One region of the Streptomyces sp. NPDC086023 genome, then DNA from elsewhere that is predicted to be linked to it. Evidence: predicted binding sites of a transcription regulator. Region 1 holds the regulator's gene; each other region holds the start of a gene.
The links. Region 1 encodes HrcA, which represses chaperone genes, less so after heat shock. Its sites were predicted from a motif close to TTNGCACTCNGNNNNNCNGAGTGCNAA; they were not measured.
Positions count from the first base shown of each region.

Region 2: the regulator HrcA is predicted to act here: its motif matches at 7,697-7,723, upstream of groL (chaperonin GroEL).
Region 3: the regulator HrcA is predicted to act here: its motif matches at 6,534-6,560, upstream of groES (co-chaperone GroES).

Region 1 covers NZ_JBITRX010000030.1:18,504-28,284, forward strand. The annotation lists gene ACIF6F_RS34815 (histidine triad nucleotide-binding protein) at 1-84, opposite strand, end outside; gene ACIF6F_RS34820 (16S rRNA (uracil(1498)-N(3))-methyltransferase) at 178-924, opposite strand; gene ACIF6F_RS34825 (nitronate monooxygenase) at 921-1,994, opposite strand; gene dnaJ (molecular chaperone DnaJ) at 2,262-3,398, opposite strand; gene hrcA (heat-inducible transcriptional repressor HrcA) at 3,399-4,415, opposite strand; gene ACIF6F_RS34840 (MBL fold metallo-hydrolase) at 4,557-5,282, shown strand; gene ACIF6F_RS34845 (DUF3097 domain-containing protein) at 5,311-6,120, shown strand; gene ACIF6F_RS34850 (Uma2 family endonuclease) at 6,122-6,676, opposite strand; gene hemW (radical SAM family heme chaperone HemW) at 6,813-8,045, opposite strand; gene ACIF6F_RS34860 (AMP-dependent synthetase/ligase) at 8,123-9,781, opposite strand, start outside.
Region 2 covers NZ_JBITRX010000001.1:121,379-131,159, reverse strand. The annotation lists gene ACIF6F_RS00690 (protein kinase) at 1-531, shown strand, start outside; gene ACIF6F_RS00685 (hypothetical protein) at 513-761, opposite strand; gene ACIF6F_RS00680 (helix-turn-helix domain-containing protein) at 883-1,719, shown strand; gene ACIF6F_RS00675 (DUF397 domain-containing protein) at 1,706-1,969, shown strand; gene ACIF6F_RS00670 (hypothetical protein) at 2,219-3,055, shown strand; gene ACIF6F_RS00665 (Uma2 family endonuclease) at 3,052-3,606, shown strand; gene ACIF6F_RS00660 (phosphoribosylanthranilate isomerase) at 3,613-4,212, opposite strand; gene ACIF6F_RS00655 (FG-GAP repeat domain-containing protein) at 4,351-5,085, shown strand; gene ACIF6F_RS00650 (FG-GAP repeat domain-containing protein) at 5,082-5,801, shown strand; gene groL (chaperonin GroEL) at 5,914-7,533, opposite strand; gene ACIF6F_RS00640 (cold-shock protein) at 7,890-8,096, opposite strand; gene ACIF6F_RS00635 (ubiquitin-like small modifier protein 1) at 8,507-8,785, opposite strand; gene thrC (threonine synthase) at 8,820-9,781, opposite strand, start outside.
Region 3 covers NZ_JBITRX010000006.1:227,166-236,946, forward strand. The annotation lists gene ACIF6F_RS14805 (RNase A-like domain-containing protein) at 1-477, shown strand, start outside; gene ACIF6F_RS14810 (hypothetical protein) at 652-1,224, shown strand; gene ACIF6F_RS14815 (RNase A-like domain-containing protein) at 1,262-1,561, shown strand; gene ACIF6F_RS14820 (contact-dependent growth inhibition system immunity protein) at 1,575-2,240, shown strand; gene ACIF6F_RS14825 (FtsW/RodA/SpoVE family cell cycle protein) at 2,275-3,690, opposite strand; gene ACIF6F_RS14830 (LCP family protein) at 3,678-5,267, opposite strand; gene ACIF6F_RS14835 (response regulator transcription factor) at 5,368-6,048, opposite strand; gene groES (co-chaperone GroES) at 6,707-7,015, shown strand; gene groL (chaperonin GroEL) at 7,131-8,762, shown strand; gene ACIF6F_RS14850 (ester cyclase) at 8,871-9,602, opposite strand; gene ACIF6F_RS14855 (SDR family NAD(P)-dependent oxidoreductase) at 9,700-9,781, opposite strand, start outside.

The sequences.
Region 1 (9,781 bases):
CTCGGTCTCCCGCACGATCGTGGCCGGGACATCACCGGTGACGATCTTGCAGAACAGGCAGTCGGGCTGTGCCTCGCCAGCCATGTGCGGCCTCCTCGCGGCTCCTTGATCGGTACGGGCGCATCGTATCGGCCCCCTGCCGCGCGGGCGTCCCCGTTTCCCGGCCGGGCCCCGGTGTCACGACCAGCGGCCGGTGCGGGCCAGCAGGACGGCCACCGCGGCCGTGCCCGCCGTCGAGGTGCGCAGCACCGAGCGCCCGAGCCGGTACGGCCGCGCCCCCGCCTCCGCGAAGACGGCCAGCTCCTCCGGCGAGACCCCGCCCTCGGGGCCCACCACGACCACGATCGAACCGGTCTCCGGCAGGGCGGCCGTGGCCAGCGCCTCGGAGGGGTGGTCCCGGTCCTCGTGCAGCACCACGCCCAGGTCGGCGCCGGCCAGCAGCTGCGCGACCTGCCGGGTGGACATCGCCTCCGCCACCTCGGGGAACCGCACCCGGCGTGACTGCTTGCCGGCCTCGCGGGCCGTGTTGCGCCACTTGGCCAGCGACTTCGCCCCGCGCTCGGCCCGCCACTGGGTGATGCAGCGGGAGGCCTGCCACGGCACGATCGCGTCGACGCCGGTCTCGGTCATGGTCTCGACGGCAAGCTCCCCGCGGTCGCCCTTGGGCAGCGCCTGGACCACCGTGATGTGCGGCCGCGGGTCCGGCTCGGTCAGCACCTCGTGCAGGTCCGTGACGACCAGCCGGTCCTTGCCCTCGGCGGCCTTCACGACGCCCTCGGCCCACTGGCCGCGGCCGTCGGTGAGCACGACGTCCTCGCCCGGCTCCAGCCGCTTGACGGAGACCGCGTGCCGCCCCTCCGGGCCGTCCAGGACGAACTCGGGCCCGGCGGGCACCTTCTCGACCACGAATACGGGGGCTGTCATGACGCACTCCTTGTCAACGCGCTCTGCGCCTCTGCCAGTTCGGCCACGAGGACTTCCACCAGCTCCGCGGCCGGCAGCGTCCGGGCCAGCCGGTGCCCCTGCCCCGCCCACAGGGCCATCCCCTGCGGGTCGCCGGCCTCGGCCGCGGCCTTGCGCAGCCCGCTGGTCAGGTGGTGGACCTGCGGGTAGGCGGCCGGCGCGTAGGGGCCGTGCTCGCGCATGAAGCGGTTGACCAGGCCCCGGGCGGGGCGGCCCGAGAAGGCCCGGGTGAGTTCGGTGCGGGAGAACAGCGGGTCGGTCAGGGCCCGCTTGTGCAGGGGGCTGGCGCCCGACTCGGGGCAGACCAGGAAGGCGGTGCCGAGCTGGGCGGCCTCCGCCCCGGCGGCCAGTACGGCGGCGATCTGGGCGCCGCGCATCAGCCCGCCGGCTGCAATGATCGGGAGGGCCACGGCCTCGCGTACCTGCGCCACCAGCGGGAGCAGTCCGAAGCCGGCGCAGTCCGTCTCGGGATCGTCGCGGTGGGTGCCCTGGTGGCCGCCGGCCTCGATGCCCTGGACGCACACGGCGTCGGCGCCCGCGGCCTGGACGGTACGGGCCTCCTCCGCGGAGGTCACGGTGACGACGGTACGGGTTCCCACGGCGGCGAAGGCGGCCAGCAGCTCGGGGGCGGGGCAGCCGAAGGTGAAGGAGACGAGCGGGACGGGGTCGTCGAGCAGGATCGCGAGCTTGGCGTCGTACCCGTCGTCGGTGCGGTCGTCGACGTCCTCGGGCAGCGGCGCGTCGTACCAGGCGGCCTCGCCCGCGAGCTGGCCCCGGTAGGCCGCTATCTCGGCGGGGTCGGCGTGGCCGGGCTGGGGCATGAAGAGGTTCACGCCGAACGGCGCGCGGGTGAGCGCGCGCATCCGCTTGATCTCCTGGTACATGCCGTCGGCGGTTTTGTAGCCGCCGGCCAGGAAGCCCAGTCCGCCCGCGTCGGACACGGCTGCGGCGAGCTGCGGGCCGGAGGCGCCGCCCGCCATGGGGGCCTGCACGATCGGGTGCGGGTGGAGATCGCTCAGCGCGGAGGACATGACCTGCATCGTGCCATGTCCCCCGCACGGTGCCGAATCAGGGCATTCGCCTGGCATAGTCCGCCCGGAGCCGGTGCACCGGCGGTTCTCCGGGCGGCCGTTGGGCGTTCGCCCAGCGGCCGCCGGAGCACGCTCCGCGCACGGTCAGCGGCCGTTGAAAGCGTCCTTCAGCCGCGAGAACAGCCCCTGCTGCCCGGGCTGACCGTGTCCGCCCGGGGGCCACCCCCGGACCCCCGGCAAGGCCCCCGCCGCCGGGGGCCACCGCCGTCAGCGGCCGTTGAAAGCGTCCTTCAGTCGCGAGAACAGCCCCTGCTGCCCGGGCTGGAACTGGCCCGTCGGGCGTTCCTCGCCGCGCAGCTTCGCCAGCTGGCGCAGCAGTTCCTCCTGCTGCGGGTCCAGCTTCGCCGGGGTCTGCACCTCGACGTGGACGATCAGGTCGCCGCGGCCGCCGCCGCGCAGGTGCGTGACGCCGCGCCCGTGCAGCGGGATCGACTGGCCGGACTGGGTGCCGGGCCTGATGTCGACCTCCTCCATGCCGTCCAGCGTCTCCAGCGGGCACTTCGTGCCCAGGGCCGCCGCCGTCATGGGGATGGTGACCGTGCAGTGCAGGTCGTCGCCGCGCCGCTGGAAGACCGGGTGCGGCAGCTCGTGGATCTCGACGTACAGGTCGCCGGCGGGGCCGCCGCCGGGGCCGACCTCGCCCTCGCCCGCGAGCTGGATCCGCGTGCCGTTCTCCACACCGGCCGGGATCTTGACCGTGAGGGTGCGGCGGGAGCGGACCCGGCCGTCACCCGCGCACTCGGGGCACGGGGTCGGGACGACGGTGCCGAAGCCCTGGCACTGCGGGCAGGGGCGCGAGGTCATGACCTGGCCCAGGAAGGACCGGGTGACCTGGGAGACCTCGCCGCGGCCGCGGCACATGTCACAGGTCTGGGCGGAGGTGCCGGGTGCGGCGCCCTCGCCGGAGCAGGTCGTGCAGACCACGGCGGTGTCGACCTGGATGTCCTTGGTCGTGCCGAAGGCCGCCTCGTCGAGCTCCAGCTCAAGACGGATCATCGCGTCCTGGCCGCGCCGGGTGCGCGAGCGCGGGCCGCGCTGGGACGCCGTACCGAAGAAGGCGTCCATGATGTCCGAGAAGTTGCCGAAGCCACCGGCGCCGAAGCCGCCCGCACCGCCGCCGCCCGAGGCGGACAGCGGGTCGCCGCCGAGGTCGTAGACCTGCTTCTTCTGCGGGTCCGACAGCACCTCGTAGGCGGCGTTGATCTCCTTGAAGCGCTCCTGCGTCTTCGGGTCCGGGTTGACGTCCGGGTGGAGTTCGCGCGCCAGGCGGCGGAAGGCCTTCTTGATCTCGTCCTGGGACGCGTCGCGGCGTACGCCGAGTACGGCGTAGTAGTCGGTGGCCACTTACGACTCCGCCAGGATCTGTCCGACGTAACGTGCCACTGCGCGTACCGCTCCCATCGTTCCGGGGTAGTCCATGCGGGTCGGTCCGACCACGCCGAGTTTGGCGACTGCCTCGCCGCCCGAACCGTAGCCGACCGACACGACGGACGTGGAGTTCAGCCCTTCGTGGGCGTTCTCGTGCCCGATGCGTACCGTCACGCCCGGTTCCTTGGCCTCGCCGAGCAGCTTGAGGAGCACGACCTGCTCCTCAAGCGCCTCCAGCACCGGCCTGATCGTGAGGGGGAAGTCGTGTCCGAAGCGGGTGAGGTTGGCGGTGCCGCCGATCATCAACCGCTCCTCGGTCTCCTCGACCAGTGTCTCCAGCAGCGTGGAGAGCACGACCTGGACGGTGCCCCGGTCGTCGGTCTCGAAGGATTCCGCCAGGTCCTGCACCAGCTGCGGCACGTCCGCGAACCGGCGGCCGACGACCCGGCTGTTCAGCCGGGCCCGCAGATCCGCCAGCGAGGTCTCGCCGAACGGCGCCGGGCAGTCGACCATGCGCTGCTCGACCCGGCCGGTGTCGGTGATCAGTACGAGCATCAGCCGGGCCGGCGCGAGGGAGAGCAGCTCGACGTGGCGCACCGTGGAGCGGGTGAGGCTCGGGTACTGCACGACGGCGACCTGCCGGGTCAGCTGCGCGAGCAGCCGGACCGTGCGGCCGACGACGTCGTCGAGGTCGACCGCGCCGTCCAGGAAGTTCTGGATGGCCCGGCGCTCCGGGCTCGACAGCGGCTTGACGCCCGCGAGCCGGTCGACGAAGAGGCGGTAGCCCTTGTCGGTCGGGATGCGGCCGGCGCTGGTGTGCGGCTGGGCGATGTAGCCCTCGTCCTCCAGCACCGCCATGTCGTTGCGCACGGTGGCCGGCGAGACGCCGAGCTTGTGGCGCTCCGTGAGTGCCTTGGAGCCGACCGGCTCCTCCGTCCCGACGTAGTCCTGGACGATGGCGCGCAGCACCTCGAGTCTGCGTTCGCTGAGCATCGCGCACACCTCCAGCTGTGATGCCCGGTTCGTTTCACTGGCTTGGCACTCGATGCGTGTGAGTGCCAGAGATCCCCCGGTCAGTGTACGGCGGCGGGGTACGCCCCTAGCAAGGGCGGCCCGTCACGGTAGCGTCGCGGTATGGACGTGGCTTGGGAAGAGGCGGGGTGGGAACGGCTGACCGGGCGCACCGGCCGGCGGCGGCTCCCGGTGTGGGACTGCACGGTGGGACTGGTGGTGGGGGACCGTTCGGTGCTCATGGTCGACCCCGGTTCGTGCGTGCGGGAGGGCGCCGAGCTGCGGGCTCAGGCGGAGCTGCTGACCGGCCGGAGAGTGACGCACCTCGCATTCACGCACGGCCATTTCGATCATGTTCTGGGTGCCGCGGCGTTCTCGGGGCCCGAGGTGTTCGGCGCGGTCGGCCTGGACGCGCTGCTCGTGGCGGAGCGTGAGGAGCTGCGCGAGTCCGCGGTGCGGCACGGGCTCGCGGCGGAGGAGGCGGCGGAGGCCGCGGAGCTGCTGGTGCCGCCCCGGCACCACGTCTCGGGCGAGTGGACGCTGGACCTGGGCGGGGTGCAGGTGCTGCTGGCGAACGTGGGGCCGGGGCACACCGGCCACGACCTGGCCGTGCTGGTGCCCGGCGAGCGGGAGGTCGTGTTCTGCGGGGACCTGGTGGAGGAGTCCGGGGAGCCCCAGGCCGGGCCGGACGCGGTGCCCGGCCGGTGGCCGGCGGCGCTGGACCGGCTGCTGGCGCTGGGCGGGGAGGACGCGCTGTACGTGCCGGGGCACGGTTCGGTGGTGGATGCCCGGTTCGTCCATGAGCAGCGCGACACACTGGCCCGTCGTTTCGGCGTGTCGCGCGCGTGAGGGTGACGCCGTTCCTACTGTCGTGCGAATGCGACAGTACGGTCCCGACCTGACCCCGCCCTGGAAGAAGTCCCGGCCCGCGCCCGAGGTGCCGGCGGACCACGATCTGGTGGTCGAGGAGGTGGCCACCGGGTGGTGCGGTGCGGTGGTCGCCTGCGAGGGCGGCACGGTGACGCTGGAGGACCGCTTCGGCAAGCGCCGCGCGTTCCCCCTGGAGCCGCGCGGCTTCCTGCTGGAGGGGGCCGTGGTGACCCTCGTACGGCCCTCCGCGCGCCCGGCGGCCGCGGGCCCCGGCCGGACGGCCTCGGGCTCTGTGGCGGTCCCCGGGGCCCGGGCGCGGGTGGCCCGGGCCGGCCGCATCTACGTGGAGGGGCGCCACGACGCGGAGCTGGTCGAGCGGGTGTGGGGCGACGACCTGCGCATCGAGGGCGTGGTGGTCGAGTACCTGGAGGGCGTCGACGACCTCCCGGCCATCGTCGCCGAGTTCGCCCCCGCCCCGGACGCCCGCCTGGGCGTGCTGGTGGACCACCTGGTCCCCGGCTCGAAGGAGTCCCGCATCGCGGCCGCGGTGACCGGGGCGGACGTGCTGGTGGTGGGCCACCCGTACGTCGACGTCTGGCAGGCGGTGAAGCCGTCCTCCCTGGGCATCGCCGCCTGGCCGGAGGTGCCGCGCGGCCAGGACTGGAAGACCGGCGTCTGCCGCGCCCTCGGCTGGCCGCAGAACACGGGCGCGGCCTGGCAGCACATCCTGTCCCGCGTCCGCTCGTACCAGGACCTGGAGCCGTCCCTGCTGGGCCGCGTGGAAGAACTGATCGACTTCGTGACGGCGCCCGCGTGACCTACGGCAGGGTGCCGAACTCCTCGGTGCCCAGGACCAGGCCCAGGCCCGCCAGCGGAACCGGCTCCCCGAACTTGCTGGTCCGTTCCGCCCGGTACCCGGCCTGCTCCCCGGAACCGAAGGGCTCGGTGAGCATCGTGCACTTGGCCTCGAAGGGGTCCACGATCAGGTACGCGGGCACGCCGCCGGCCGCGTAGAGGGAACGCTTGGTCACGTAGTCCCGGAGCCTGCTCGTCTTGGACACCACCTCGACGAGGAGCGTGACGACCTCGACGGGCATGAGACGTCCGGACCCGGGCGCGGCCTCCCTGGGCACGACGACGAGATCCGGTTGCGGCTCGCTCGACTCCCTCAGCAGGTCGACGTCCTGGGTCTGCAGCCGGAGCCAGCGATCGCGGGGAATCGAGTCCTGGATCGCTTCCACGATCAGGTTGTGGACCAGGTCCGGCCCGGCCATCATCACGATTTCCCCCCTGAGGAGCTCGACCTTGATGCCCTCGGGAGCCTGGAGACTCTCGAAGAACTCGGTCATCCGGCGATCGTCCACAGCGGTCATCTCCGTGCCTCCACTTCTGCCGCCGTGAGCTACGGCGCCAGGCTATGGACAGGTTAGGCAGCGTCCCGGGGGTTCCGCGTGGGTTCACCCCGGTGGGTGAACGCTGCCGTCGCTGCGAGCCGAGCCGGCGGCTCCGTCAGTCCACCAGGTCGCGGACCACCGCGTCCGCGAGGAGGCGGCCGCGCAGGGTGAGGACCGCGCGGCCCTCGGCGTACGGGCCGGGCTCCAGCAGGCCGTCGGCGAGCGCCCGGCCGGCGGCCGCGAGCCCGGCCGGGGCCAGCAGGTCCAGCGGGCAGCCGTCGGCCAGCCGGAGCTCCAGCAGGACCCGCTCGACGCGCCGGTCCTCGGCGGACAGCAGCTCGCGCCCGGCGCCGGGGCTGCGGCCGGCGGCGAGGGCGGCGGCGTAGGCGCCGGGGTGCTTCACGTTCCACCAGCGGACGCCGCCGACGTGGCTGTGAGCGCCGGGGCCCGCGCCCCACCAGTCGGCGCCGCGCCAGTACAGCTCGTTGTGCAGGCACCGGCCGGCCTCGGAGGTGGCCCAGTTCGACACCTCGTACCAGTGGTAGCCGGCGCCGGAGAGGACCTCCTCGGCGATGAGGTACCGGTCGGCGTGCACGTCGTCGTCGGTCATCGGGACCTCGCCGCGGCGGATCCGGCGGGCCAGCTGGGTGCCCTCCTCGACGATCAGGGCGTACGCGCTGACGTGGTCGGGGCCGGCGCCGAGCGCGGCGTCCAGGGAGGCCCGCCAGTCGTCGTCGGACTCGCCCGGGGTGCCGTAGATGAGGTCGAGGTTGACGTGCTCGAAGCCGGCGGCGCGCGCCTCGGCCACGCAGGCCTCGGGGCGGCCGGGGGTGTGCGTGCGGTCGAGCACCTTCAGGACGTGCTGCCGGGCGCTCTGCATGCCGAAGGAGATGCGGTTGAAGCCGCCCTCGCGCAGCTCGGCGAGGTACTCGGGGCCGACGGACTCCGGGTTGGCCTCGGTGGTGACCTCGGCGTCGGGGGCCAGGCCGAACTCGTCCCGGATCGCCGCGAGCATGCGGACGAGGTCGGCGGCGGGCAGCAGGGTGGGCGTGCCGCCGCCGACGAAGACGGTGCGCACCTCGCGGGGGTCGCCGCCGAGGACCTTGCGGGCCAGCCGGATCTCGTCCGTCAGGGTGTCGGCGTAGTTCTCGCGGGAGGCGAGCACGCCGCCGGTGCCGCGCAGCTCGGTGGCGGTGTAGGTGTTGAAGTCGCAGTAGCCGCAGCGCGTGGCGCAGTACGGAACGTGCAGGTAGAAGCCGAGCGGGCGGTCGTCGGCGCCTTCCAGGGCATGCGGAGGCAGCGCCCCGTCGTCGGGCACGGGCTCACCATCGGGCAGTACGGAAGGCATGGGCCCATTGTCCCGTACCGCCCGACGGTGTCGGACGTGATGCCGGTCGCGTCCCGCTGCCGGGGCGCGGGTCCGGGTCAGGCCTCGCGGGAGCCCTCGTACATCTCGTCGATGAGGTGCTTGAACTCGCGCTCGACGACCGGCCGCTTCAGCTTGAGGCTGGGCGTGAGGTCGCCGTGCTCGACGTCCAGGTCGCGGGGCAGCAGCCGGAACTTCTTGATCGTCTGCCAGCGCTGGAGGCCCTCGTTGAGGGTCTGGACGTACGTCTCGACCAGGCGGTTCGTCTCGGGCGCGGCCACGACCTCGGCGTACGGCTTGCCCTCCATGCCGTGCTCGGCGGCCCAGCCGAGGATGGCGGCCTCGTCGAGGGCGATGAGGGCGGTGCAGTAGTTCCGGTCGGCGCCGTGGACGACGATGTTGGAGACGTAGGGGCAGATCGCCTTGAACTGGCCCTCGACCTCGGCCGGGGCGACGTACTTGCCGCCGGAGGTCTTGATCAGGTCCTTCTTGCGGTCGGTGATCCGCAGGTAGCCGTCGGGCGAGAGCTCGCCGATGTCGCCGGTGTGGAACCAGCCGTCGGCCTCCAGGACCTCGGCGGTCTTCTCGGGCAGCCCGTGGTAGCCCTCCATGATGCCCGGGCCGCGCAGCAGGATCTCGCCGTCGTCGGCGATGCGGACCTCGGTGCCGGGGAGGGGCTTGCCGACGGTGCCGGTGCGGTAGGCCTCGCCGGGGTTGACGAAGGACGCCGCGCTGGACTCCGTCAGGCCGTAGCCCTCCAGGATGTGGATGCCCGCGCCGGCGAAGAAGTAGCCGATCTCGGGGGCGAGGGCGGCGGAGCCGGAGACGCAGGCGCGCAGGTTGCCGCCGAAGGCCTCGCGGAGCTTGCCGTAGACGAGCTTGTCGGCGATGGCGTGCTTGGCGGAGAGGCCGAAGGGCGCGGTCGCCTTGCCGGTGCGGCGGAAGTTGTCCTGGGTGACCTTCGCGTATTCGCGGGCGACCTCGGCGGCCCACAGGAAGATCTTGTACTTGGCGCCGCCGGCGGCGCGGGCCTTGGCGGCGACGCCGTTGTAGACCTTCTCGAAGATGCGCGGCACGGCCGCCATGTAGGTCGGCTGCACGACCGGCAGGTTCTCGATGATCTTGTCGATTCGGCCGTCGACGGCGGTGACGTGGCCGACCTCGATCTGGCCCGAGGTGAGGACCTTGCCGAACACGTGGGCCAGCGGCAGCCACAGGTACTGGACGTCGTCGGCGGTGATCAGGCCGGTGGCGACCGTGGCCTTGGCCATGTACGACCAGTTGTCGTGCGGCAGCCGGACGCCCTTGGGGCGGCCGGTGGTGCCGGAGGTGTAGATCAGGGTGGCGAGCTGGTCGGCGGTGATCGCCGCGATCCGCTCCTTGATGGCCTCGGGGTGCTCGGCCAGGTGGGCGTTGCCGCGCTCCTCCAGCTCGGCGAGGGAGAGCACCCAGCCCTCGGGGTCGCCCTCGGCCGGGACGGCGTCGTCGGCGTTCAGGACCACGACGTGGTGCAGGCCGGGCAGGTCCTTGCGGTGCTCACGGGCCTTGGCCAGCTGGGCGGCGTCCTCGGCGATGAGCACCCGGCTGTCGGAGTCCGAGAGGATGAACGCCGACTCCTCGGCGTTGGTGCTCGGGTAGATCGTGGTGGTCGCGGCGCCGGCGCACATCACGCCGAGGTCGGCGAGGATCCACTCGACGCGGGTGTTGGAGGCGAGGGC
Region 2 (9,781 bases), on a different contig from region 1:
CTCACCACGGCCGGCGAGGAGCTCGACCTGCGGACCGGAAAGACCCGGAAGGGCGTCTTCGGCTCGGCCCGCAACAGCCAGCTCGCCTTCGCCCCCGACGGGACCTCCCTCGCCCTGCTCCGGCAGTCCGGCTGGATCGAGATCTGGGACGGGGAGGCCCGCACCCGCAAGGCCCTGCTGCCCAGCGGTCTCGTGCGCGGCGGGGAGCGCTACGGACAGCTGACGGACTGGCTGTCGTACTCGGCGGACGGCAAGCAGCTCGCGCTCGTCGTCAACGGCGACTCCGTCCAGCTGTGGGACGTCGACTCCCGCCTCGCCCTCGGCAAGCCGCTCAACGTGACCGGCCGGCAGATCGACGCCATGTCCTTCGACGGCGATGCCCTGCGCGCGGTCAGCGGCGCGCAGGTCCACACCTTCGACCTCGACCCGGGCAGCCTGGCCGAGCAGATCTGCAAGAAGGTCGGCCGGGACATCACCGAGGCGGAGTGGCAGACCTACATCCCCGACGCCCCCTACCGCGGCCTCTGCTGAGCCGCCCGGTTCAGCTCCCGCACCCGCCCGCGCAGCCGCTCGCCCTTCAGCACGGCGGCCAGCTCGCGGGCGGTGGCGGGGTTGCACCGGCCCAGGTCGATGAGGGGGCGCGGGTAGTTGCCCGCGCTCGACACCGGGTCCAGCCGGAGCGACGGCAGGGTGATCCCGACCCCCTCCAGCCCCTCCTTCAGCTCGGCCAGCGCCTCTTCCGCCACCTGTACGAGATCCATCTACGCCTCCACGGTGAGTATCCGTTCCGTGCACACAGCGTGGCTGCCCGTCGCTACCGTTGAACAGTGCCCCGGGGCCAACAACCCCGTCTGTTGGACCGCGCGTTGGGAGAACCCCGCCATGGCCGGACCACGCGAAACCGATCCCGCCTCGTCACCACGGGCCATGCTGGGCGCGGAACTGCGGTTCCGTCGCAAGCAGGCCGACAAGACCCAGGAGGAACTGGGCGCCCCGCTGTTCGTCAGCGGCTCCTTCATCGGCCAACTGGAGGCCGGCACCCGGCGCATGCTGCCGGAACTGGCCCGCGAGATCGACCGGGTACTGGCCACGGACGGCTACTTCGAGCGAAACTGCGCGGCCGCGACGAAGTCGAAGTACCCGGACCACTTCGCGGAGGCCGCAGAGGCCGAGTCTCGGGCGGAGCAGATCAGGGCGTACTCACCTCAGCTGATTCCCGGGCTACTACAGACCGAGGACTACGGTCGGGCAGTGTTCTGGGCTCGACGCCCCACGACAAGCGAAGCGAAGATCGATGAGCTGGTATCGGCACGCTTGGACCGCGCCCGCCTACTCGACGATCCAACAAAGCCAATGTTGTGGGCCGTGCTCGACGAAGCCGTCCTGCGACGCGAAGTCGGGGGCAAGGTCGTCATGTCGGAGGCCTTGCGGCACATCACCGCACTGGCCCGTCGCCGTCGAATCATCGTCCAAGTTCTGCCCTTCAGCGCAGGTGCCCACATGTCCCAAGGGGGCGCGCTCAAGCTCATGGACTTCTCCGACGCTCCTCCACTCGCTTACGTCGAAGGGCTGGGAACGGGGCAGCTGTTGGACGATCCATCGACGGTTTCGCACTACAAGCTGACCTACGATCACGTCGTGGCCAGCGCGATGTCGCCAGAGGCATCCCTGGCCTTGATCGAGTCAGTGGCGGAGGATTACGCACATGGCCAGCACTGAGTACGACCTGGATTGGTTCAAGTCCAGCTACAGCAGCGGCGACGGGGACGACTGCGTCGAGGTCGCCCGCTGGCGGAAGTCGACCCACAGCGGGGGCGACGGCGGGGACTGCCTGGAGGTCGCCCCGCACTGCAACCTCGTCCCCGTCCGGGACTCCAAGAACCCCGACGGCCCGAAGCTCGTGTTCCCCGCCCCGGCGTGGACGGCGTTCCTCGTCGGCGTCCAGCGCGGAGATTTTCCCAGCACCTGAGCTCCCCGAGGCTCAAGCCGCCGCGTCCGGGCCCTCTCTTGAAGGAATGGGAGGTGGGTTTAACCCACCCACCCTCCCTGCCCGCGAAGCGCCAACTGGCGCCCAGACCAGCCAGAATGACTATTCGTGAGCGACTTGCGACGGAAGGTCGCAAGGGTCTAGCTTGCGGCGAGACGGCAAAAAGACGACCCCCGCCGGTGCGCCAACACCGAACGAGGGTCTAACCATGAGATCGGCCAAACGATCCCCATGTCTGACATCAAGTTTACGGCGGCTCCGCACCCCCTCGCCAAGCCCGGCTACGGAAAAATCACCGCACCGGACCAACTGGCCCGCACGCGGAACGACTTCTCCGACCTCCCGATCCGCGAGGCGGCCGTCGCGTCGTACATCGACCGGCTGCCCGACGGGGCGGACATCAGCGTGAAGACCCTCGCCGCTGTCCTGCCGCTCTGGGGCCAGTGCGCACTCCGCACCGCCCTGAACCGCCTGGTCGACGCCGGCCACCTGTGCCGCCAGCGCGAGCGCATCGGCAGCAGCTGGGTCACCCGCACCTACTTCTCCCGCACCGCCCGGGATGGCGCCTGGTGGGCGAGGTTCACCCGTAAGGACGCCCCCGCCCCCACCGCGCCACCGCCACCCGAACCCCCACCACCGGCCCCGAGCCCGGACAGCGCCTTCGGCATCCTGGCCGGGCTCGGCAGGCACGATCCGAGGCTCACCCTCTCCAAGGCCGACTGCTCCACCCTCGCCCCGCTCGTCGCAGCGTGGCTGGCCAAGGGCGCGACCGGCGCTCAGATCACGCTGACCCTCACCGCCGGACTCCCCCGCGACGTGCACCACCCGGCCGCCTTCGTCCGCAAGCGCCTCGAAGTCAAACTCCCTCCCGACCCCGTGGAACGCCCCCCGGCCCCGGTCCGCGCCGAATGCACCGACTGCCGCGCCCCGGGCCCACCGTCGGCCTTCCACGACGGCCTCTGCGCCCCCTGCCGCAACCAGCCCGTGCCCCCATCCCGCGCGACCCCTCTCACCCCGGACGAGGTCCGCGCCCACGCCGCCCGCATCCGCGAAGGGACACGCGCATGACGGACGCCGACACCGCGCAGATGCCCGTCGAGGACTTCGAGGAACTCGCCCACACCGCCCCAGAGACGGTCCAGATCGAGTTCATCAACGGCAAACTGGAAGTCCGGCCGCCCACGGACGGCACCCACGGTGAAATCGTCAGGTGGCTCGTGCGCCTCTGCTTCGAGCTCCGCCCCGATCTCGGCCTCTACCAGACCCTGGGGCTCGTCACCGAGCGCTCCCGCACCGGACGGTACCGACCGGCCGGCGTGCTCGCAGGGTCCGGCGAGTGGGCGGCTCCGGACGGAGCCCTGATGACGGTGGAGGTCAGCCCACACCGCCCGGCACGGGACCGGCGCGACTTCCGCGAGAAGCGTGACGGCTACGCGGCAGCGGGCATCCCCGTATACCTGCTCGTCGATCGCGCCGCACAAGAGCTGATCGTGTACGCGGAACCCGCCCGTGGCAAGTACGCCCAGCTCACCACGTATCCGTACGGCGCACAGGTCAAGCTCCCGAGCCCGGTCGCCATCACCCTCGACACCGAGAAGCTCAAGGACTACACCCGCTGACCCCCGTCAGCCCCGGGCCGCCCTGATGAACGCCGTGATCAGCTCCGGGTCCTTCACTCCCCGCGCGCTCTCCACGCCGCTCGACACGTCCACGCCCCACGCGCCGGTGGTCTCCACGGCCTCCCGGACGTTGCCCGGGTGCAGGCCGCCGGCCAGCAGCCAGCGGCCCTCGGGGGCGGTGAAGTCCGCCGCGCCCCAGTTCCACGGCTTGCCCGAGCCCGGGTCCGGCGCGTCCAGCAGCAGCAGGTCCTCGCCGTACTCGCCGCAGCGCCGCACGTCGGTCTTCGAGGTGGCCCGCAGCAGGGTGCGGCCCTCCGCGCGCAGCGCCTCGAAGAACTCCGGCCCCTCCTCGCCGTGCAACTGTACGGCCCGCAGCCCGCTCTCCTCGGTGAAGCGGCGCACCTCGTCCACGGACTGGCCGCGGAAGACGCCGACGGTCAGGACGTGCGGGGGCACCAGCGCGGCCAGCCGGCGGGCGGTGGCGGCGTCGAGCTGCCGGGGGCTCGCGGCGGAGACGAAGCCCACGGCGTCGGCGCCGTCGCGGACGGCGGTCTCGACGTCCCGCTCGGTCCGCAGGCCGCAGATCTTCACGAAGAGGTCGCTCATGATGCTCCCAGTCAACCAGAGCACCGGCGGAACCGACCGTCGAGCCCGGAAAAGGTTGTACCGCCCGCCCCTTACGGCTCCTGGGCCCCCGCACTAGCCTGCGGCCATCGCCTGTCATGACTTCATCAGAGGAGACAGTTGTCCAGCTTCACCCGCCGCGACCGTAGCCGCCGACTGCGCCGTCTCACGGCCTGCGCCGCCTTCGTCCTCTCGGCGAGCGGGCTCGCCACCGCCCTGCCCGCCGCGGTCCCCGGCGAGGCCGGCGGCGCGACCGCCCACGCGGCCACCACCCTCAAGCCCCGCACCGACGTGGACGGCGACGGGCAGAACGACCTGCTGTTCCGGTACGCGTCGGGCGAGGGGACCATGTGGTCCACGAAGTACGTCCGGGCCCAGAACTACACGTACTACGGCTACCCGGCCGCCCAGCCCAAGGACGTCATCGGCCTCGGCAACGTGCGCGGGGACGGACGGCCCGAGGTGCTCCAGCTGACCGCCGACGGCCGCCTCTCGCTGCACACCGCGACGGTGTCCGGCACCCTCGCGCCCACCTGGACCGGCACCGGCTGGCAGATCTACGACCGCGTGGTCGCCGCCGACGACCTGAACCGCGACGGCCGCCCGGACCTGATCGCCCGCACGCCGTCCGGCGACCTCTACCTGTACAAGAGCAACGGCAGCTCCACGGGCAACCCGTTCTCCACCCGCACGAAGGTCGGGTACGGCTGGTCCGGCTACGACCAGCTCGTCGGCGCCGGAGACCTGGACCGCGACGGCGTCGGCGACGTCCTGGCCCGCGACCGCTCCGGCTACCTCTGGTACTACAAGGGCAGCGGCAGCTCGACCGCGCCCTTCAAGTCGCGCGTGCCGTGAACGCCGCCGGCGAGCTGTACTTCCACGACAACCGTTCCGACGGCCTCTACCCGTCGTACGAGACCTCCGGCACCTTCCCCGCGGGCAGGAAGCTGGTCACGGCCGCCGGGATCGACGGCTCGAACCAGGCCGCCGTACTCGCCTTCGGCGGCGGACAGCTGACGAACGTCAAGAAGAACGCCCTGGTCAGCGGCGACTTCTCCACCACCAACCTGGTCGCCGGCCCCGGCGACCTGACCGGCGACGGCCGGGGCGACCTGGTCACCCGCGACACCGCGGGCGTCCTCTGGCTGCGCGCCGGCAGCGGCAACGGCACCGGGTTCGCCGCACCGGTCCGCGTCGGCAGCGGCTGGGGCACGTACAAGGCGCTGGTCGGCAGCGGGGACGTCAACGGCGACAGCCGCACCGACCTGATCGCCCAGGCCACCGACGGCAACCTCTACATCTACCGGGGCACGGGCAGCGCCACGGCACCCTTCACGTCCCGCCAGCTGATCGGCTCCGGCTGGAACACCTACAACGCCATCGCCGCCTCGGGCGACCAGAACGGCGACGGCCGCGCCGACATCGTCGGCCGTGACAGCAGCGGAAAGATGTACGTCTACCTCGGCACCGGCGGCTCCGGTACGGCGACCTTCGCCGCCCGCAAGGCCATCGCGACCTACGGCCCGAACGGCGCGGGCGGCAGCTGGAACGTCTACCCGCAGATCGGCTGACAGCCTCACTGCACCAACGCCCGAGGGCGGCACCCCCGATGGGGTGCCGCCCTCTGCGTACAGCTCTTCGGATCCGTGGATCCTCAGGACCTGCCGATCAGCCAGGGGCCGATCAGAAGTCCATGTCACCGCCCGGCATGCCGCCCGGAGCGGCCGCGGCCTTCTCCGGCTTGTCGGCGATGACGGCCTCGGTGGTCAGGAACAGGGCCGCGATGGAGGCCGCGTTCTGCAGGGCGGAACGGGTCACCTTGGCCGGGTCGATGATGCCCTCGGCGATCATGTCGACGTACTCGCCGGTCGCGGCGTTCAGGCCGTGGCCGACGGGGAGGTTGCGCACCTTCTCCACGACGACGCCGCCCTCAAGACCACCGTTGACGGCGATCTGCTTCAGCGGGGCCTCCAGGGCCAGCTTGACGGCGTTGGCACCGGTGGCCTCGTCGCCGTCCAGCTCCAGCTTCTCGAAGACCGCGGAGGCCTGGAGCAGGGCCACGCCACCACCGGCGACGATGCCCTCCTCTACGGCCGCCTTCGCGTTGCGAACGGCGTCCTCGATGCGGTGCTTGCGCTCCTTCAGCTCGACCTCGGTCGCGGCACCGGCCTTGATGACCGCCACGCCGCCGGCGAGCTTCGCGAGGCGCTCCTGGAGCTTCTCGCGGTCGTAGTCCGAGTCGGAGTTCTCGATCTCGGCGCGGATCTGGTTGACGCGACCGGCAACCTGGTCGCTGTCACCGGCACCGTCGACGATCGTGGTCTCGTCCTTGGTGATGACGACCTTGCGGGCGCGGCCGAGCAGGTCCAGGCCGGCGTTCTCCAGCTTGAGGCCGACCTCCTCGGAGATGACCGTGCCACCGGTGAGGATGGCGATGTCGCCCAGCATGGCCTTGCGGCGGTCGCCGAAGCCCGGGGCCTTGACGGCGACGGACTTGAAGGTGCCGCGGATCTTGTTGACGACCAGGGTCGACAGGGCCTCGCCGTCGACGTCCTCGGCGATGATCAGCAGCGGCTTGCCGGACTGCATGACCTTCTCCAGCAGCGGAAGGAGGTCCTTCACGTTGCTGACCTTGGAGTTGACGATCAGGATGTACGGGTCGTCCAGGGACGCCTCCATACGCTCCATGTCGGTGGCGAAGTACGCCGAGATGTAGCCCTTGTCGAAGCGCATGCCCTCGGTGAGCTCCAGCTCCAGACCGAAGGTCTGGGACTCCTCGACCGTGATGACGCCTTCCTTGCCGACCTTGTCCATGGCCTCGGCGATGAGCTCGCCGATCTGGGTGTCGGCGGCGGAGATGGAGGCGGTCGAAGCGATCTGCTCCTTGGTCTCGACCTCCTTGGCCTGGTCGAGCAGGGCGCCGGAGACGGCCTCGACGGCCTTCTCGATGCCGCGCTTCAGGGCCATCGGGTTGGCGCCGGCGGCCACGTTGCGCAGGCCCTCGCGGACGAGCGCCTGGGCGAGCACGGTCGCGGTGGTGGTGCCGTCGCCCGCGACGTCGTCCGTCTTCTTGGCGACTTCCTTGACCAGCTCGGCGCCGATCTTCTCGTACGGGTCCTCGAGCTCGATCTCCTTGGCGATGGACACACCATCGTTGGTGATCGTGGGCGCGCCCCACTTCTTCTCGAGGACGACGTTGCGGCCCTTGGGGCCAAGGGTGACCTTGACGGCGTCGGCGAGCTGGTTCATGCCGCGCTCGAGACCGCGCCGGGCCTCCTCGTCGAACGCGATGATCTTGGCCATGTGAAGTGGTCCTCCCGGACTGGGGTGGAATGCTCCGGACCGCGCCAGCGCCCGCGACGGACGGCCTGCGTGCCCTGCGGGTCCTTGCCCCGGGGGCTCGCGGGCCTCACCGACCCAGTCCTCGTCTTTATCACTCTCACCCGGAGAGTGCTAACGCCAATGATTAGCACTCGACCCCCCCGAGTGCAAGCGAGTCAGGCGAGGTCGCCCACCGGATGAGACGGACGATCAACGGACGATCAAGGGGGACGCGGGGCGCGCGGAGGGGCGCGCGGGCACGCACGAGGGGCCCGCACCCTCCCCGGGTTGCGGGCCCCTCGTACGTGTATGCGTCGTTGGTCGATCGCGCCGCGGCCTCAGCTGGTGGCGAGCTTGACCATGTCCGCCTGCGGACCCTTCTGGCCCTGCGAGATCTCGAACTCGACTCGCTGACCTTCCTCGAGGGTGCGGTAGCCGTCCATCTGGATCGCGCTGTAGTGGACGAAGACGTCCGCACCACCGTCGACCGCGATGAAGCCGTAGCCCTTCTCCGCGTTGAACCACTTGACGGTGCCCTGAGCCATGCCTAACTCCCCTATTACTGGCCCTTGCGCGGGGCCGCACTTCGCGGACCCGGGTCAGACCTTGCGCCGTAACGCGCCGACCGCGGCTGAATGTATCTGCACCAGTGCTGTCTGCAACAGGTCATTCCGACGAGAATTCAGGACACGTCGGAATCCAGAGAAGGCACGAAAATTCGGATTACAGCAGGGCAAGTCGGGCCGGATGAAACGCGCCAACAGCGCATATCGCACACGTACATTGACCCGATGTCGACCATGCCGCTGTTCGCTCATATGCGCGCGGCATGAACAGCGAGGGGGGCTACCCCAACCCTACCGCGCGCAATCAACCAGAATCGCCCCCTCCGCTTTTGCGGAAGGGGCGATTCGATGAACTATTCGGTCTCCGGAAAAGGCTCCGGAAACGGGACTCAGCAGCCGCCCGCGACCGCCGGAATGATGGAGATGCCGGCGCCCTCGGGGGTCGCCGTCTCCAGGCCGCCCTCGAAGCGCACGTCGTCGTCGTTCACGTACACGTTCACGAAGCGGCGCAGCTTGCCCTGGTCGTCCAGCACGCGGGCGGCGATGCCGGGGTGGTTCTGCTCCAGGGACTCGATGACCTCGGCGAGGGTGGCGCCCTCGGCGGGGACCTCGGCCTGGCCGCCCGTGTAGGTGCGGAGGATGGTGGGGATGCGGACGTTGACGCTCATGGGGCTGTGCCTTCCGGGGAGCAGCGGCGGGGGATCAGGAGGCGAGGCCGGCGGCGCGGAACGCGTCCAGGCTCGGGCGGATGGTGGCGGTCTGGCCGGTGCCGGAGATCGCCTCCAGGGTCTTGAGGCCGTCACCGGTGTTGAGGACGACCGTGGTGAGGGACGGGTCCAGCCGGCCCTCCTCGATCAGCTTCTTCGTGACGCCGACGGTCACGCCGCCCGCCGTCTCGGCGAAGATGCCCTCGGTGCGGGCGAGCAGCTTGATGGCGTCCACGACCTGCTCGTCGTTGACGTCCTCGACGTAACCGCCGGTGCGGCGGGCGATGTCGAGCACGTACGGGCCGTCGGCCGGGTTGCCGATGGCCAGCGACTTGGCGATGGTGTTCGGCTTCTGCGGGCGGACCACGTCGTGGCCGGCCTTGAAGGCGGCGGAGACCGGGGAGCAGCCCTCGGCCTGGGCGCCGAAGATCTTGTACGGCTTGTCCTCGACCAGACCGAGCCTGATCAGCTCCTGGAGACCCTTGTCGATCTTCGTGAGCTGCGAGCCGGAGGCGATCGGGATGACGATCTGGTCGGGCAGCTGCCAGCCGAGCTGCTCGCAGATCTCGTACGCCAGGGTCTTGGAGCCCTCGCCGTAGTACGGGCGGAGGTTGACGTTCACGAAGCCCCAGCCCTCGCCCAGCGGGTCGCCGATGAGCTCGGAGCAGAAGCGGTTGACGTCGTCGTAGTTGCCCTCGATGCCGACCAGGTCGCCGCCGTACACCGCGGCCATGACGACCTTGCCCTGCTCCAGGTCGTGCGGGATGAACACGCAGGAGCGGAAGCCGGCGCGGGCGGCGGCGGCGCCGACGGCGCCGGCCAGGTTGCCGGTGGAGGAGCAGGAGAGCGTGGTGAAGCCGAAGGCGCGGGCGGCCTCGACGGCGATCGCGACGACGCGGTCCTTGAAGGAGTGCGTCGGGTTGCCGGAGTCGTCCTTGACGTAGAGCTTGCCGGTGA
Region 3 (9,781 bases), on a different contig from region 1:
CTGGCCAGCAACGAGTGGTTCAACAACGGCCACACGCTGGACAAGCACGTGGGCAAGACGGACGAGCAACTGCTCCAACGCCTGCGCGACCAACAGCGGCCGAACGCGGACCCGAACCTCTGGCCGGAGGGCAAGCCCATTCCCAGTGCTTCCTCCTCGTTCAAGAACTATGCGGAAGCACAGCGGCTCACCCAGTACAACCTCAACCGGCACAAGGCGGAGATAGAGAAGTGGCTTGCCGGTCCGCCGGACCCGGCCACCACCCCGATGCCGCCCTTGGTGTCCCCGTCGCCAAACGGCGAGGTCACCGGTCGCAGCGTGCAGCGCAACGCAGACCCGAACGACGCGGAGAAGGGCTGGCAGTACAACGGCATGAACGCCAAGGTCGAGGACGTGAACCGGATCCAGACGATGATCCGTTACAGCCCGAACACCGACCCGAAGTTCACCGTCGTCACGTCGATGCCGACGAAGTAGGCGAAGCCGCGCGCGTCCGTCATGGCCACGGGTCCGCGCCGGCACGCCGACCGGCGGCTCGACCTGCCGGCGACGACGGGCCCCGGGCCCGTCGTCGTCTCCGACACGGAGACCGGCGTGTACTGGACCTTTGACGACTGACTCCCACTCCGCACCCACAGAGGATCCGTGAGCATGCCCGTCGACCAGGCCACCTGGGAAGCCGCCGTCCGCAAGCTGTACGGCGGGACCTTCGCGTACGTCGCCACCGCGCCCCGTAGGCACGAGGACTGGCGGCTCGACGTGCTGGACGTGATGCGGCGCGCGGTGGACGATCCGCGTGGCTGGACGGGGCTGGACGACTGCCCCGAGGGGTACTCCGCGGACGGGGAGGAGGGGCCGTCGTACCCCTTCAAGGAGCTCACGGCCGACGTGCTCGGCGCGCGGCTCTACGAGATCGAGCCCGAGGCGGCCGCCGAGCAGTTGGTCGCCATGGCCTCACCCGGCTGCAGGCTGTCGAACGCCCTGCCCCTCTTCGCAGAAGGGCTGGACGAGCTCCTCGGCCTCGCGCGCAGCCTCGTCTCCCGGCACGGCGAGGCCCCGGCGTTCTTCACCAACGTCGCCCAGGCCTACGACGACCGGCACCCCGACTACGACGCCGCGTTCCGCACCTGGCACGACCTGACGGTGTACGTGCAGGACATCGGGCTCGTGGCGGTGTCCGACGCCGAGGTCGGCCTCTACTGGACCTTCGCCCCCGAGTACTGACCCCGCCGCCCGCTCACCCGTACGAGAGAATTCGAGCATGCTGACCCGATCCGCCACTTACCCCGACCGGGAGACCGCGCAGTGGGCCACCCAGATGGTGGTGACCGCCAACGAGCAGGCGGTGCACCGCTGGCTCGCCCAGGGCACGCGGCCGCGGCTGACCATCGAGGCCGCCTGGCCCTCCCGTGAGGAACCGGTCGGCCGGGTGCTGCTGGAGGCGATGATGCTCGCCGGCCGCGAGCCCGTCGACGTACGGGCCGCCCGCGTCGTGCTGCGCCGCGAGCCCCGCAGCCCGCACGGCTTCGTCGTCCAGACCACCCTCCCGATCTACCTGTAGAGGCGCCGCGACCGTGCCCATGAAGCCCCTCGACCACGACCGCCGCTACGGCGAGCTCGACCAGGTCATGCGCGCCTACCTCGGCCAGGCGGCCGACGACACGCCGGAGCGGCGCAGCACCGCGCTCGACGCCTACCTGCGCCACACCTGGCACACCCGTCCCTGGGCCATCGCCGAGGCGGAGCGCCAGCTGCGCGAGTACAGCCGCAACCCCCCGGGCCGGCTGCGGATCAACCTCGGCGAGTTCTACGCCGTCCCCGACACCGGGCTGCCCGAGTCCGCGATCGGCGACTGGCTGCTGGTCGTCGCCGACCACCTCAAGCAGAGCATCGAGGGCGGCGACGTGCCCGCGCCCGCCAGCCCGCAGACCCACTGGGAGTGGCACGCCCGCTTCCCGGAGACGGCGCAGCTGCTGGGCGGGTGGTTCTCGCAGGACATCGTGGACGAGTTCCCCGACCACGAGGCGGCCGTCCGGGACTACGCCGACGGGACCGACCCGCAGCTGGTGGCGCGGCTCGTCGGGGAGCTCCACGAGCTGCTCGCCCTGCCGCTGGACGAGCCCGACTACGCCCTCGCGGCCGCGGAGCTCGGCATGGAGGTCGGGCCGCCGGAGCCGTTCTCGTACGTGGTCTGGTTCCGCGTGGTCGCCGAGCAGCTGGCCGCGCCCCGAGGGGAGTGAGCCGAGGGGCGGGGGAGTTCCCCCGCCCCTTCCGTCAGCTTCCCGTCGGAGCCGCGACCACCGGGGTGATCGTGGTTTCCACCGGGCCCCGGGCGTCCGCCTCGCGCTGGCGTTCCGCGCTGTCGGAGATCCGCAGCAGCAGCGCCACCATGATCCAGTTGGCCACCAGGGAGGAACCGCCCTTGGCCAGGAACGGCAGCGCCTTTCCGGTCAGCGGGATCAGGCCCGTCACGCCGCCCGCGACCACGAAGACCTGGAGGGCCAGCGCCGCCGCCAGGCCCACGGCCAGCAGCTTGCCGAAGGGGTCGCGCGCCCCCAGCGCCATCCGCAGCCCCCGCTGCGCCAGCAGCGCGTACAGCAGCAGGACCACCATGACCCCGGCCAGGCCCAGCTCCTCGCCGATCGTGGTGAGGATGAAGTCGCTGCGGCCGGCGAAGCCGATCAGCTCCGGGTGGCCCTGGCCGAGGCCCGTGCCGGTGATGCCGCCGCTGCCGAAGCCGAACAGCGCCTGGGCCGACTGCTCCGAGACGATGCCGGGCGGCCGCTGGTCCTCCGGCAGGTAGATCGCCAGCGGGTCCAGCCAGGCCGCCACGCGCCCCTTCACGTGCGGTTCGGTCGAGCCGACCACGAAGGCGCCCAGCGCGGCCATCAGCAGGCCGCAGACGATCCAGCCGGTGCGCTCGGTGGCGACGTACAGCATCACCACGAAGACGCCGAAGAAGATCAACGAGGTGCCGAGGTCGCGCTCGAAGACCAGCACCAGCAGCGAGACGATCCAGACGGTGATGATCGGTCCGAGCTGGCGCATCGGCGGCAGCCGCACGCCCAGGACCTTCCGCCCGGTCAGCGAGAGCGAGTCGCGGTGGGTGACCAGGTAGCCGGCGAAGAAGACCGCGATCATGATCTTCACGAACTCGCCCGGCTGGAGCGACTGCCCGCCGATGACGATCCACCGCTTGGCGCCGTACATGTCCGCGCCGAAGAACATCGGGGCCATCAGCAGCACCAGTGCCACCAGCATGGTGATGTAGATGAACCGCCGGAGGTGGCGGTGGTCGCGCAGCACCATCAGCACGACGATGCAGATCGCGGTGCCCACCACGGTCCACATCAGCTGGTTCGGCGCGGTCGCCCCGGACTTCGGCCACTTGGCCAGGTACGTCGTGTCCAGGCGCGCCAGCAGCACCAGACCGATGCCCGACAGCAGCAGCGTGATCGGGAGGATCAGCGGGTCGGCGTACGCGGCGAAGCGGCGCACCGCCAGGTGCCCGACCAGGGCCAGCAGGCTCATGCTGATCGCGAAGTCCGCGAGGTTGTCCGGCAGCCTGCCGGTCATCGACAGGCCCACGCTGGCGTGCCCGCCGACCGTGATCAGTACGACGAAGGCCAGCAGCAGCGCCTCGGTGCGCCGTTTGGCGCCCGCCACCGTCAGGGGGGTCAGTCCACGCACGGAATGCCGCCGCCGTCGATCGCGGAGCTCGCGCTGCCACCGCCGTCCCGCGTGCTCGGGGCGGGGGAGGAGGCCGGGGCGGGGGAGTGGGCCGGCGCGCCGGGGGCGCCGGAGGAGTCGGGGCCGGCAGCGGCCTTGGGCCCGATCTGCTCGGCTATGAGGCGCTTTATCTTCATATCATCAACGACGTTGACGTCCTCGCCGTGGTTCCTCGCGAACCCTTTGATGGGAAGTGTCACAAACTCGACGTCCCCGCCGGAGAGGTTCTTCGCCTGCCCGACGAAGGACAGCAGGTCCCAGCCCTCGTCCGTGACGAGGTCCTGCCTGGCCGTGTCCAGCAGCCGCACCAGCTTCGCCGGATCGGTGAAGGTCCCGGCCTGGCTCAGCTCGTACCGCGCCCCCGCGAGGAAGGCCTGCTGCCGCCTGGTGCGGTCCAGGTCGCCCATGGGCAGCCCGTGCCGCTGGCGGACGAACGCCAGCGACTGCCGCCCGTCGAGGGTGTGGTGGCCCGCGGTGAAGTCGGCACCCGAGTACCGGTCCTTCACGTCGTGCTTCAGACAGACGGGTACGCCGTCCAGCGCGCCGGCGAGGTGGTGGAAACCGGCCAGGTTCAGCTCGGCGAAGTGGTCGACCGGCACGCCGAGGAAGTTCCGTACCGTCTCGATCTCGGCCTTCCGGCCCGCCTCGCGGCCCTCGCGCTCCCAGGCGGGCCGCTGCGCGGGGAGCCGGAGGGTCAGCCGGGCACCGCCGCCCGGTGCCGTGCCCGAGGTCAGCGCGCCGCCGTGCGCCAGGGCGATCTCGCGGGCGATGGCCAGGCCGAGGCCGGTGCCGCCGCGGTCCCGGGAGCGGGCCCCGTCCAGCCGTACGAAGCGCTCGAAGACCCGCTCCCGGTCCGCCGCCGGGATGCCGGGACCGTCGTCCGCCACCTCCAGCACCGGGTCGCCGCCGGGGCCGGCGGCCGCGTGGACCCGCACCTCGGTGCGGGCGTGCCGCAGGGCGTTGTCGACCAGGTTCGCGAGCAGCCGGGCCAGCTGTCCGGGGTTCCCGTACGCCGGTACGGGCGCCCCCGCCACCACCCTCACCGGCACCCGCGGGGCGGGGCGCCGGGCCAGGTCCTCGGCGGCCAGCAGCGCCAGGTCGACCGGTTCGGCTGCGAGCGGGGGCCGGCCGTCGAGGCGGGCCAGCAGGAGCAGGTCGGCGGCGACGTGCTGGAGCCGCTCGGTGTCGGCGAGGGCGGCCCGTACCGACTCCTGGTCCGGGCGGGCCAGTGCCACCTCCAGGCGGGCGCGGACGGCGGAGAGGGGGTTGCGCAGCTCGTGGGAGGCGTCGGCGGTGAACCGGCGCTGCCGCTCGTCGGCCAGCTCCAGCCGGTCGAGCGTGGCGTTGACGGTACGGGCCAGCCGGGCGAGTTCGTCGGCGCCGCCAGGGTCGGGGAGCACGGCGGGGAGCGTGCCGGTGTCCACCTGCGCGGCGGTCCGGCGGGCGGCCGGCTCGGTGCGGCCGGTGGTGTTGTCGAGCAGGTTCGCGCGCAGCAGCCCGTACAGCCAGAGCCCGCCGGCACCGAGCACGGCCGCCATGGCCAGCCCCCCGGCCAACGCGGCCCGCCCCCGCAGCCCGTACCGCGCGCGGCGGGGACCGGGGACCGGCGCGGCGTGGCCCGGCTGTGGGCGCCGTGCCTCAGCCGCCATCGGGGACCACGCGGTACCCGTGGCCGTGCACGGTGCGGATGGAGCGGCGGCCGAAGGGTGCGTCGACCTTCTTCCGGAGGGAGGAGACGTAGACCTCGACGATGTTCGGGTCGATGCCGTCGGGACCGTCCCAGACCTCGCCCAGGATGTCCCGCTTGGCCACCGCCTCGCCGGGGGTGCGCAGCAGGCAGGCCAGGACGCCCAGCTCACGGGCGGTCAGCTCGATCTCGTACGGGCCCCGGCGGCAGCGCCGGGCCACGGGGTCCAGCACCAGGTCACCGGCCTGGAGGGTGGTGGCGGGGGCGGTGCCGGCGCGACGCTGGAGGGCGCGGAGGCGGGCCGACAGGACCACGAAGGAGAAGGGCTTGGTCAGGTAGTCGTCCGCCCCGGCGTCCAGGCCCTCGGCCTCGTCGTACTCGCCGTCCCTGGCGGTCAGCATCAGTACGGGGGTGGTGTCGCCGTGGCGCCGCATGCGGGCGCAGATCTCGTACCCGCCGGGGCCGGGCAGCATCAGGTCGAGCACGACAGCGTCGTACGGGCCGCCGGCGAGCGCGAGTTCCAGGCCGCGGTGGCCGTCGTGGGCGAGCTCGACCCAGTGCCCTTCGGCGCCGAGGCCACGCCGAAGCGACTCGGCCAGCCCGACTTCGTCCTCCACCACCAGAATCCGCACGCCGCCCAGCGTCACATACCGCCCAAATCCCCCCGAACCCGGGGTCCCGCCGACCCTCCGGGGTCCCGCAGCCCTCCGGGGTTAGGCAGCCCTCCGGGGTCCGGCAGCCCCGCGGGGCTCGGCCCCCTGCGGGCTCGCGCCGCCCCGCCGGGCTCCCGCCACCCTCCGGGGTTACGCCGGCCACCCGAGTCCGGCCCCGCGCCCGAGTCCCGGCCCGCATCCGGACCAGCCCGCATGCATCCAGGCCCGGCCGTACCCGGGTCCAGGCGGCCCGCACCTGAGGTCGTGGGTGGTCCAGGGGGTAAGCCCCGGGGTGGGCCCGGCGGTCGTCCCCGGGGCATCCGGGGGGCAGGGCCCGCGAGTGACGGTCCCGGGGTGTCCCCGGCGGCCCGCCCCCGGGGCCTGGGGACGGCGTCCGCGGGCCGGGTCCGGGGCCGCCGGCCCGGGGCGGTGCGGGTGGATTCCGGGGGGCGCCGCGCAGTGAATTGGCACTCCGCTTGACCGAGTGCTAATCGCCGGAATAGTCTCGGCCCTGGCACTCGCCCATGGTGAGTGCCAACACAGCGACGGGCAGATCCGGCACCCGCGACGACGGATCGACCTGGTCGCCACCTCAGACAGTTAACCCCGTGAGATCTCCGAAGGGGGAGGTCGGATCGTGACGACCGCCAGCTCCAAGGTTGCCATCAAGCCGCTCGAGGACCGCATCGTGGTCCAGCCGCTGGACGCCGAGCAGACCACGGCCTCTGGCCTGGTCATCCCGGACACCGCGAAGGAGAAGCCCCAGGAGGGCGTCGTCCTCGCCGTGGGCCCGGGCCGCTTCGAGGACGGTCAGCGCCTGCCGCTCGACGTCTCCGTCGGCGACATCGTGCTGTACAGCAAGTACGGCGGCACCGAGGTGAAGTACAGCGGCGAGGAGTACCTCGTCCTCTCGGCTCGCGACGTGCTCGCGATCGTCGAGAAGTAGTTCACCCAAGCACCGCACTGAAGCAGATGCTTTGACCTGCGCCCCGGGCCCCAGACCTCCATATCAGGGTGCCCGGGGCGCAGTTCGTCTCACCGAAGAGGACTGAAACGCTCCCATGGCGAAGATTCTGAAGTTCGACGAGGACGCCCGTCGCGCCCTCGAGCGCGGCGTCAACAAGCTTGCCGACACCGTCAAGGTGACCATCGGCCCCAAGGGCCGCAACGTCGTCATCGACAAGAAGTTCGGTGCCCCGACCATCACCAACGACGGCGTCACCATCGCCCGTGAGGTCGAGATCGAGGACCCGTACGAGAACCTCGGCGCCCAGCTCGTGAAGGAGGTGGCGACCAAGACCAACGACATCGCGGGTGACGGCACCACCACCGCCACGGTCCTGGCCCAGGCCCTGGTCCGCGAGGGCCTGCGCAACGTCGCCGCCGGCGCTTCCCCGGCCGCCCTGAAGAAGGGCATCGACGCCGCGGTCAAGGCGATCTCCGAGGACCTCCTCGCGACCGCCCGCCCGATCGAGGACAAGTCCGACATCGCCGCCGTGGCCGCGCTCTCCGCGCAGGACCAGCAGGTCGGCGAGCTCATCGCCGAGGCGATGGACAAGGTCGGCAAGGACGGTGTCATCACCGTCGAGGAGTCCAACACCTTCGGTCTCGAGCTCGAGTTCACCGAGGGCATGGCCTTCGACAAGGGCTACCTGTCCCCGTACTTCGTGACGGACCAGGAGCGCATGGAGGCGGTCCTGGAGGACCCCTACATCCTGATCAACCAGGGCAAGATCTCCTCCATCCAGGACCTCCTGCCGCTGCTCGAGAAGGTCATCCAGGCCGGTGGCTCCAAGCCGCTGCTGATCATCGCCGAGGACGTCGAGGGCGAGGCCCTGTCGACCCTGGTCGTGAACAAGATCCGCGGCACCTTCAACGCCGTCGCCGTCAAGGCGCCCGGCTTCGGTGACCGCCGCAAGGCGATGCTGCAGGACATGGCCACCCTCACCGGTGCCACCGTCATCGCCGAGGAGGTCGGCCTCAAGCTCGACCAGGCCGGTCTGGACGTGCTGGGCTCCGCCCGCCGCGTGACCGTCACCAAGGACGACACCACGATCGTGGACGGCGCCGGCTCCTCCGAGGACGTCCTCGGCCGCGTCAACCAGATCAAGGCCGAGATCGAGTCCACGGACTCCGACTGGGACCGCGAGAAGCTCCAGGAGCGCCTCGCGAAGCTGGCCGGCGGCGTGTGCGTGATCAAGGTCGGCGCCGCCACCGAGGTGGAGCTGAAGGAGAAGAAGCACCGTCTGGAGGACGCCATCTCCGCGACCCGCGCCGCGGTCGAGGAGGGCATCGTCTCCGGTGGTGGCTCCGCTCTGGTCCACGCCGCCAAGGTCCTCGCCGACAACCTGGGCAAGGACGGCGACGAGGCGACCGGTGTCGCCGTCGTCCGCCGCGCCGTGGTCGAGCCGCTGCGCTGGATCGCCGAGAACGCCGGCCTTGAGGGCTACGTCATCACCTCGAAGGTCTCCGAGCTGGAGAAGGGCCAGGGCTTCAACGCCGCCACCGGCGAGTACGGCGACCTGGTCAAGGCCGGCGTCATCGACCCGGTCAAGGTGACCCGCTCCGCCCTGGAGAACGCCGCCTCCATCGCCTCGCTGCTGCTCACGACCGAGACCCTGGTCGTCGAGAAGCCGGCCGAGGAGGAGGACAACGGCCACGGTCACGGCCACGGTCACGGCCACAGCCACTGACCCACGCGCTGACACGCAGGCCCCCGTCGCACGCGGCGGGGGCCTTCCCGTGTCTCGGCCCCGGCTCTCGTGCCCGGGCCGGCGGACCCTGCCCGTGGTGATGCGGCGTCAGCCGGCGGCGCCCGTCCCCTTGTCCGCGCTCATGTTCATGTCCATGCCCATCTCGCGCATGAGGCGCATGATGTCGTAGTGCCACCAGCCCTCGGAGATCATGCCGTCCGTGCAGCGGAAGGTGGTGGTGCCGGTGGTCTCGTGGGTCTTACCGGTGGGGGGCATGCCCATGAACTCGCCCGTGTGCTTGCCGCGCCACGTCCACACGGTGGTGACGAGGTCGTCCTGGGCGAGCTGCGCGTCGACGGCGAAGGACATCTCGAAGCCGCCGCGCCACATCTGAATGTCCTTCATCACCTCGTCGCGCCCCACGACCGTCTGCTCCGGCTTGCTGACGTCGTGGTCGATGTAGTTCGTGGCGAAACACTCCTCGAACACGGCCATGTTCCCGTTCAGCATGACCTCCTCGAACACCCGGTTGACCAGCATGGTGTTGAGGTGTTCGTCGCGGACCACGTCGAGGTTGGTGAACTTCGGCATGCCGTCGCACAGCGCGACCATCTCGTGGAACATGCGGTCCGTCTCGGGGAGGTTCGAGTTCTTCATGGCCTCCTCGTACGAAGGGAACTCCACGACGTCGACGTAGTGGTCGTTCGTGTCGCGGTCCTTGCCCACGATGCTGTGGGTCAGCGTGCGCCTGCCGTGGCTCTGGGCGACGTACTTGTCGAGCAGGTCGTTCATGGCCTCGGGCTGGTGCGTCGTGTAATCGACCAGTTGTACGAATGTCATGGCGGTCTCCCGGGCTGGAAAGGACAGTCCCAATTTTAGTGAAGAACCACCCATTCGGCTGGTTTGGCGCTTTTCAGCCGCTCCCCGGCTGGCGCCCTCATTGGGGTCCGTACTTGCGCCCGGTGCGCGAGGACACCCCGCCCAGCAGCCCGCGCGGCGTCAGCTTCACGACGCCCATC